2 regions of the Pseudomonas sp. R5-89-07 genome follow, and region 2 is predicted to be linked to the other one. Evidence: riboswitches for the same ligand, from Rfam matches in the RefSeq annotation. Region 2 holds a riboswitch; the other holds the start of a gene.

Region 1 (4,269 bases), 310 kb from region 2:
GAAGGCGTTGTCGGTCATGGCGTCATCGGGGGCAAGCCCCCTCCCACAGGGGAATGCATTCCAAGGGTGGGAGGGGGCTTGCCCCCGATGACGGTGTCGGGGCCCGGCGCAAACAGTGCAGCTACCGCAACCGGACTGGACGGAAAGTAAAAGTGCACGTAGGAAGCGGTCATTCGCCCTTGCCGATAAACCGCCTCGGCGCCGCGTCCGCCATTGGGGCTCAGGCCACGGGCGATCGGCTGGCATTCGGTGCTGGTGAGGGAATGGTGGTAGGTATGCCCGCGCAACGTACCCTCGGGCAGCTCAACACTTTGCAGCGCCAGCGCCGCCAGTTTCTTTTGCATCACCGCATCGCCCTGCAACAGGCCCAGCAGTTCGGCGCGGTTGCCGTCGACATCAGTGAGCGAGTCCAGCAGATACAGCATGCCGCCACATTCGGCGAGCAAGGGCTTGCCGGCCGCATGGTGAGCGCGGATGGCGTCGAGCATCGGTGTGTTTTCCGACAGCGCCAGGTGATGCAGCTCCGGGTAACCGCCAGGCAAATAGAGGCTGTCGGCTTCAGGCAATGCGCCGTCATGGATCGGCGAAAAGAAACTCAACTCGGCACCCATCGCGCGCAACAGGTCAAGACTGGCACCGTAGGTGAATGCAAAGGCTTCGTCACGGGCCACAGCAATGCGTACCCCGGCGAGCAACGGCTCGGCGACGATCACTTGCGGCGCGGCAAACGTCACCGGCGGCGGCAAGGCAACTTCGCAACTGCTGCCCAACGCCTCGGCGGCGGCGTCCAGACGCACGTCGAGGTCATTCAGTTCGCTGGCCTGCACCAGGCCCAAGTGACGGCTGGGCAATTCGATGCCGGTTTCACGCGAAAGCGCGCCGTACCAGCGCAAGCCTTCGGTCAGGCTGCCTTCGAGCAACTGCGCGTGGCGCAAGGTACCGACACGGTTGGCGAGCACGCCGGCGAATGGCAAGTCCGGCTGGTAGCGCGCCAGCCCCAGCGCGAGCGCGCCAAAGGTTTGCGCCATGGCCGTGCCGTCGATCACCCCCAGCACCGGCACACCGAAGTGGCGCGCCAGGTCGGCGCTGGACGGCGTGCCGTCGAACAGGCCCATCACGCCCTCGATCAGAATCAGGTCGGCCTCCCCCGCCGCTTCCCACAACAAACGTCGACTTTCCTGCTCGCCGACCATCCACATGTCCAATTGATACACCGGCGCACCGCTGGCGCGTTCGTGAATCATCGGGTCGAGGAAGTCCGGCCCGCATTTGAATACGCGCACCTTGCGCCCCAGGTTACGGTGCAGGCGCGCCAACGCGGCGGTGACGGTGGTTTTGCCCTGGCCGGACGCCGGTGCGGCGATCAATACGGCCGGGCAATGACGGGGCTGATTCAAAGTTCGACGCCTTTCTGAGCCTTGATACCGGCCTGGAACGCGTGCTTGAGCATGCCCATTTCAGTGACGGTATCGCCCATTTCGATCAGCTCGGGCTTGGCGCCACGGCCGGTGACCACCACGTGCTGCATCGGCGGCCGCGCTTGCAGGTCACTGAGCACCTGGTCCAGATCGAGGTAGCCGTGCTTGAGGGCGATGTTCAATTCGTCCAGCACCACCAGGCCAATGGCAGGGTCATTGAGCATCGCCCGGGATACCGCCCAGGCCGCTTCGGCGGCGGCGATATCGCGCTGGCGATCCTGGGTTTCCCAGGTGAAGCCTTCGCCCATCACGTGGAAGCGAACCTGCTCGGGGAAACGTCGGAAAAACAACTCTTCCCCCGTACTGTGGCGGCCCTTGATGAACTGCACCACGCCGCACTGCATGCCATGCCCCATGGCCCTGGCCAACATGCCGAAGGCCGAGCTGCTTTTGCCCTTGCCATTGCCGGTCAGCACCAGCAGCAAACCGCACTCATTGGGCGAATTGGCGATGCGTTCGTCAATCACGGCTTTTTTGCGCAGCATGCGCGCCAGGTGGCGCTCGTCGCGGTCGGGGGTATCGGTCATGGCAGCTCTCCGTTGGGGCTGGACAAAAACGGCGGGCAGGAAAAAAGAAAAACAGACAGCCAAGCATCGCCCACCGTGATGCTGTTGAATGTTTCAGGCCGGTCTCCGGGCTCATGAGTGGCGCTAAGGCCGGCGCTGCGCCTTCCCATATCGTGTGGATACAGTGGCAGAAGGCAGCGTCTTGACTCATTTACCGTTGCGGGGGCAGCGCCGGAATTGCGGCGGCACTGTGTACAAGTGCGCTCACTCACCGGCTTCCCTGTTTCACTCTGTTGACGCATACGCCACAGAGCACCTGGAACAAGCCGCGAAGGTTAGTGGGTTGGGGGTGGAGCGTCAATTAAAGCTGGCCCTGTACTTGAACCATCAAGGTGATGTGCTTCTCTACCCTTACAGGTATTCAGGAGAACACCATGCACAAAACCAGACTCGCCCTACTGATCATGCTGGCCGGCACGCTCGCCGCCTGCGGAGAAAGCTCGACCCTGCAGGTGGTCGACGGCACCGGGCCCTCGCCCACGCTGCCGGAACCGAACAAGACGCTGATCCCCACCGTGAATATCGCACCGGCGGTCGGCTGGCCGGACGGCGCCAGGCCAACGGCCGCTGGCGGCACCCAAGTGGCTGCGTTCGCCGAGGGTCTGGACCATCCGCGCTGGCTCTATGTATTGCCCAACGGCGATATCCTGGTGGCCGAGACCAACGCACCGCCCAAGCCGGATGACAGCAAGGGCGTGCGCGGCTGGGTGATGGAGAAGGTCATGGGCCGCGCGGGGGCCGGTGTGCCGAGCCCGAACCGCATCACCCTGCTGCGCGACGCCGACCACGACGGCGTCGCCGAAACGCGCACGGTGTTCCTGGAAAACCTCAACTCGCCGTTCGGCATGGCCCTGGTCGGCAACGACCTGTACGTGGCGGATTCGGACAAGCTGCTGCGCTTCCCTTACCAGCCTGGCGAAACCGCGATCAAGGTGGCAGGCACCAAGGTCGTCGATTTACCAGGTGGCAGCCTCAACCATCACTGGACCAAAAACGTGATCGCCAGCCGCGATGGCAGCAAGCTGTATGTCAGCGTCGGCTCCAACAGCAACGTCGGCGAGAACGGCCTTAAAGCCGAAGAAGGCCGGGCGGCGATCTGGGAAGTCGACCGCGCCACGGGCCAGCATCGTATTTTCGCCTCTGGCCTGCGCAACCCCAATGGCATGGCGTGGGAACCGCAGAGCGGCAAATTGTGGACGGCGGTAAACGAGCGCGATGAAATTGGCAGCGACCTGGTGCCGGACTACATCACCTCGGTCAAGGATGGCGCATTCTACGGCTGGCCTTTCAGCTACTACGGGCAACATGTGGATGTGCGCGTCAACCCGCAGAACGCGGAGCTGGTCGCCAAGGCCATTGCGCCGGATTATGCGGTGGGCCCTCATACCGCCTCACTGGGGCTGACATTCGCCCAGGGCAACAAACTCCCGGCGCAGTTCAGCAACGGCGCGTTCATCGGTCAGCATGGTTCGTGGAATCGCAAGCCGCACAGTGGCTACAAAGTGATCTTCGTGCCGTTCGAGGGTGGACAGCCTAAAGGTCTGCCTGTGGATGTGCTGACCGGGTTCCTCGACAAGGATGAGAACGCCATGGGCCGGCCGGTGGGCGTGGTGATCGATCAGCAAGGCGCTTTGCTGGTGGCTGATGATGTGGGGAATAAGGTGTGGCGGGTGTCTGCTGCCAAGTAGACCCTCTCATGCACACCACAAAGCAATGTGGGAGGGGGCTTGCCCCCGATAGCAGTGTGTCGGCCACTGGAGATAGTGACTGATACACCGCCATCGGGGGCAAGCCCCCTCCCACATTTGGTTTGGTGTTTTGTTCAGGGATTTCGCGCCAGGTTTGCCGGCAACACCCGCTTGGCGCTCAGGTAGGCATTCTGCCAATACGCCTTTGACAGGGTATCCAGCTTCACCGTACCGCCGGTCTGCGGAGCGTGCACAAAACGGCCTTCGCCCACGTAGATGCCCGCGTGGCTGACCTGCGAACCGCCACCGGTGGCAAAGAACAACAGGTCACCGGTTTGCAGGTTTTGTTCGCTCACGTCCTGGGCGCGCATCACGATCAGCTCGCGGGTGGTACGTGGCAAGGAGATACCCGCCGCATCGCGGTAGACAAAGCCAATCAGGCCGCTGCAATCAAACCCAGAGTCCGGTGTATTGCCGCCCCAACGATAAGGCGTGCCCACCAGGCCCAGCGCGCGGAACAGTACGTCTTCGGCGGCG
Region 2 (4,269 bases):
TTTGCTGCGCGATAGTGCGGCGGGACAAGTCGCCTAAACGCTGATCGCCCAGGCGTACCTCGCCGTTGGCCGGTGTACGCAACCCCGCGAGCAACTTGAGCAAGGTCGACTTGCCCGACCCATTCGGGCCGACGATGCCCAGGGTTTCACCCGACGCGACCTGCAGGTTAATGTCGCGCAACAGCTGCGCCTCACGCACCCTGAAGCCCAGCCCGCTGCAACTCAATACATTCATCGCGCGTTTCTCCGGCCAATCAGGATCAGCGCAAATACTGGCGCACCCACCAGTGCGGTGACCACGCCCACTGGAATCACCTGGCCTTTGATCAGGGTGCGCGACAGCACATCGGCGGCGATCAGAAACAACGCGCCGCCCAGGGCGCTGGCGGGCAACAAACGCGAGTGCGCGGTGCCGAGTATCAAGCGTGCGGCATGGGGGATCACCAGCCCGACAAACCCGATAGAGCCGACAATCGACACCATCACCGCCGTCACCACCGCCGCGCAGCCCACCAGGACAAACTGCACGCGCCGCACCGGGATGCCGAGGGAGGCCGCCGAATCGGTGCCGAAGGTAAACGCATCCAGTGCACGCCGATGCCACAAACACACCACCAGCCCCGCGAGCGCCACCGGCACCGCCAGCCACACCGATGGCCAACGCACGCCGCTGAGGTTGCCCAACAGCCAGAACATGATGCCGCGCGCCTGTTCGGAGCTGGCGGATTTGGTGATCAGGAACGCGGTGAGCGCATTGAACAGCTGCGAGCCGGCGATGCCGGCGAGGATGATCTGCCCGGTGCCGCTGGACGAGCCGCTGGCCCGCGCCAACAGAATCACCAGCGCGAACGCGGCCATGGCACCGACGAATGCGCCGGCCGACAACGAAATCAAACCGCCGCCCACGCCGATCAACGCAATCAGCACCGCACCGGTCGAAGCGCCGGCGCTGATGCCCAGCAGGTAAGGGTCGGCCAACGGGTTGCGCAGCAATGATTGCAGGATCACCCCACAGGTCGCCAGGCCCGCACCACAGGCGCCGGCGACCAGGGCGCGGGTCAGGCGGTAGTTCCACACCACGCCTTCATCGATGGGGTCGAGTGCGTAGCCGGCCGCCCAGAGTTTGTTGGCGAGCACCTGCAGCACCACCTGCGGCGAGATGGCGGTTTCGCCGATGGCCACACCGGCAAGCAGGGCGACCAACAGCAGCGTGAGGGCGAGCAGGGTCCGTATCATTGCGGCAGGTCGTAGCCGTCGATGGCGGCAGACAGTTGTTCAAGGCCATCGAAGGTGCGCAGGCTGGCCTGCAGCGCCAGGGCATCGAGGATGATGATGCGGTTGTGCTTTACCGCGTCCATGTTGCGGGTCACCGGATCGCTGCGCAGGAAGGCCAGTTTCTTTTCATGGTCGTCGGCGGGATAGCGGCGGCGGTCCATGCGCGCGATCACCAGAAAGGTGGGGTTGGCCTTGGCGATGGTTTCCCAGCCGACGGCAGGCCATTCTTCATCGGACTGCACCACGTTGCGCAGACCGAGGGTTTGCAGCATGAGTTCGGGAACGCCTTTGTGGCCCGCCACGTACGGGTCGCTGGCCATTTCTGCGCTGGAAAACCACACCAGTGCGCTGGCCTGCTTCAAACCTTTGCGCTGCGCGGTGGCAATGGATGTGGCCAGGCGCGCCTTGAGTTGGTCGGTAAGCTGCTGGCCGCGAGCTTGCACGTCGAAGATCTCGGCCAGTTGGCTGAGGCTCTTGTAGATAGTCTCGATACGGAACGCTTCCAGTCGCGTGCCGTCGGCGCCCACCCGATTGTCCTTGGCTTCGCAGTCCGAAGGTAGCAGGTAAGTGGGGATGTTCAGCTCGTGAAACTGTTCGCGGGTGCCCACTACGCCTTGGGGGCCGACCACCCATTCCAGCTCGGCGGCCACCAGTTGCGGGCGCTTGGCGATCACCGCTTCGAAGCTCGGTTCGTTATTGGCCAGGCGCTCGACGTTGTCGTTCTGCGCCTTGTACTGCGGCAAAACATCGTTGAACCACAGCGAGGTGCCGACCACTTTATCGCCTACGCCCAACGCATACAGCATCTCGGTGGCGGCCTGGCCAATGGTCACGCTGCGCGCTGGCGCTTGCTGAAACGTGATGGGGTTGCCGCAGTTTTCCAGCGTCAGCGGGAAGTGGGTAGGCGCCGCTTGGGCCAGGGCACAGCAACCCAGGCCGATGATCAGGGCCGTAATGCGTGGCAGCATGGGGCAATCTCCGTTTGAACCGTAGGTGAAGCAGGGGAGGTACGGTACGGAAAAACACCCACGAGCGCTGCCGGCCGGGCAGGGCAAGGATGGCCTTCCCGGACACCCCGCCGGTTAGTCAGTCACTGGGCCGGCAGGTCTCCTGACTGATGCGTCGTCGCCATGCTCCGGCCTTCCCGGACAATGTCCAGTGGCAGTGGGGAGCAGGCTCGGCACCTACAGTTGCGGGGGCAGTTTCGATTGACGTCGCGGGCGGCGTTTCGAATTCCCTATTAGTCCCGTGGGGGAACCGGCGGCGCTATGGTAGTTGATTCGGCCCTTGAGAGGGAGGTCGAAGTGACACCGGTCACAGGCGGATATCCCCAGGCTCGCGGATCAGCGCTTCGATGCGCGTTCCCGTGGCGCGCTCTTCGTTGCTGAAGCCGTCGTAGTCGGCGAGGTTGCCGAAGTGGATGCCGGTCAACTGTTCGATCTGGATCACGCTGCGCTGGTAGGTCCTGAGCGGGCCGAACACCAGGTCCAGTTGGCCCAGTTCGCGGCTCTGGTCGATCATGTAGGCGCTGGCCGAGGGTTTGCCGTCGTCGCTGAGGTAGGCCACGACTTTCCAGAACGCCTTGGGGATTTTCACGCCACGGTACAGGCGGTCGTCGTCGGCGAACACCGGGCCGGTAAATACGCTGGCGCGGGCTTTCCAGCGCTGGTTGTTGTCGAGAATGTAGTCTTCCAGTTCCAGCCAGGTCTTCTGGTTGAAGCCGCTCATCTGCGGCGAGCAGTTGGTGAAGTGGAACGTGTCGCCATTGGCGGTGTTCGCGTCGTCGCCCCAGTTGGGGTCCTGGCGCCGCACCAGGTGGCCACGGTCGAGGCCATTGCCGGCGTAAAGGTCTTCGCCCACCTGGGCGTCGATGGGCAGGCGACCATCGTAGGCCCAAGTGTCGTTGCTGCGCACGATATCCACGTGTTTTGCGCCGTCGATGTTGACGCCGACACACAGGGCCAGCCGTCGGGAGCGCGACATGCTGATGGAAAAGTGCGTGTAGTCCAGGCGCCCGGGCTGGGCGTCGCTTGCCTGGGCCGGGTCCAGCGTGGGCCAGGGCACCCCGAAGCTGCCGAGAAAATCCTCGGCGTAGCCGCGGCGGTCTTGCAGGTCCTTGGCTGCGGTGACGCGTGGCGCCGTGGCCCTGGCTTCCAGCAGGGAGCGCGTGGGCGTGATCAAGGGCCGAAGGTCAGCCAGCCTTGGGCGGTAGGCCAGGTCGATTTTGACGTTGCGTGTGGGCATTGGGTATTCCTCATGGGTATCGGATAAACACGACTGCAACATGATTTCATGACAATTTGGCCCAGGCGGCAGACTCGGGTCTATCCTGAACTCGTTAACCGGCCGTTCACCACACGCCAAAAAGGAGCCAGCTTATGTGTGTTCGCCAACCGCGTAATCCGATTTTCTGCCTGATCCCGCCGTACATGCTCGACCAGATCGCGCGCCACGGCGATAAAGCGCAACGGGAGGTCGCGCTGCGCACGCGCGCCAAGGACAGCACGTTCCGCTCGTTGCGCATGGTCGCCGTACCCGCCAAAGGCCCGGCGCGCATGGCGCTAGCGGCCGGCGCCGAGAAACAGCGCTCGATCTACAGCGCCGAAAACACCGACAGCCTGCCGGGCAAGCTGATCCGCGGCGAAGGGCAACCGGCCAGCGGTGATGCTGCGGTGGACGAGGCCTATGACGGCCTGGGCGCGACCTTCGACTTTTTCGACCAGGTCTTCGACCGCAATTCCATCGACGATGCCGGCATGGCCCTGGATGCCACCGTGCACTTCGGCCAGGACTACAACAATGCGTTCTGGAATTCGACCCAGATGGTCTTTGGCGATGGCGACCAGCAGCTGTTCAACCGTTTCACCGTAGCGCTCGACGTGATAGGCCATGAACTGGCCCACGGGGTCACCGAGGATGAAGCCAAGCTGATGTACTTCAACCAGTCCGGTGCGTTGAACGAATCGCTGTCGGACGTGTTCGGCTCATTGATCA

The links. Region 2 has a riboswitch for cobalamin ahead of C4J94_RS18025 (ABC transporter substrate-binding protein). Riboswitches for the same ligand answer to the same signal wherever they lie in the genome.
Region 1: another riboswitch for cobalamin. It lies ahead of cobO (cob(I)yrinic acid a,c-diamide adenosyltransferase); the one in region 2 lies ahead of C4J94_RS18025 (ABC transporter substrate-binding protein).

The regions. Positions count from the first base shown of each region.
Region 1 is NZ_CP027727.1:4,256,183-4,260,451, forward strand. It holds gene bluB (5,6-dimethylbenzimidazole synthase) at 1-18, opposite strand, end outside; gene C4J94_RS19365 (cobyrinate a,c-diamide synthase) at 15-1,397, opposite strand; gene cobO (cob(I)yrinic acid a,c-diamide adenosyltransferase) at 1,394-2,005, opposite strand; cobalamin riboswitch at 2,084-2,319, opposite strand; gene C4J94_RS19375 (sorbosone dehydrogenase family protein) at 2,419-3,732, shown strand; gene C4J94_RS19380 (C40 family peptidase) at 3,867-4,269, opposite strand, start outside.
Region 2 is NZ_CP027727.1:3,943,804-3,948,072, reverse strand. It holds gene C4J94_RS18035 (ABC transporter ATP-binding protein) at 1-235, opposite strand, end outside; gene C4J94_RS18030 (iron ABC transporter permease) at 232-1,236, opposite strand; gene C4J94_RS18025 (ABC transporter substrate-binding protein) at 1,233-2,243, opposite strand; cobalamin riboswitch at 2,358-2,552, opposite strand; gene C4J94_RS18020 (DNA/RNA non-specific endonuclease) at 2,590-3,519, opposite strand; gene C4J94_RS18015 (M4 family metallopeptidase) at 3,654-4,269, shown strand, end outside.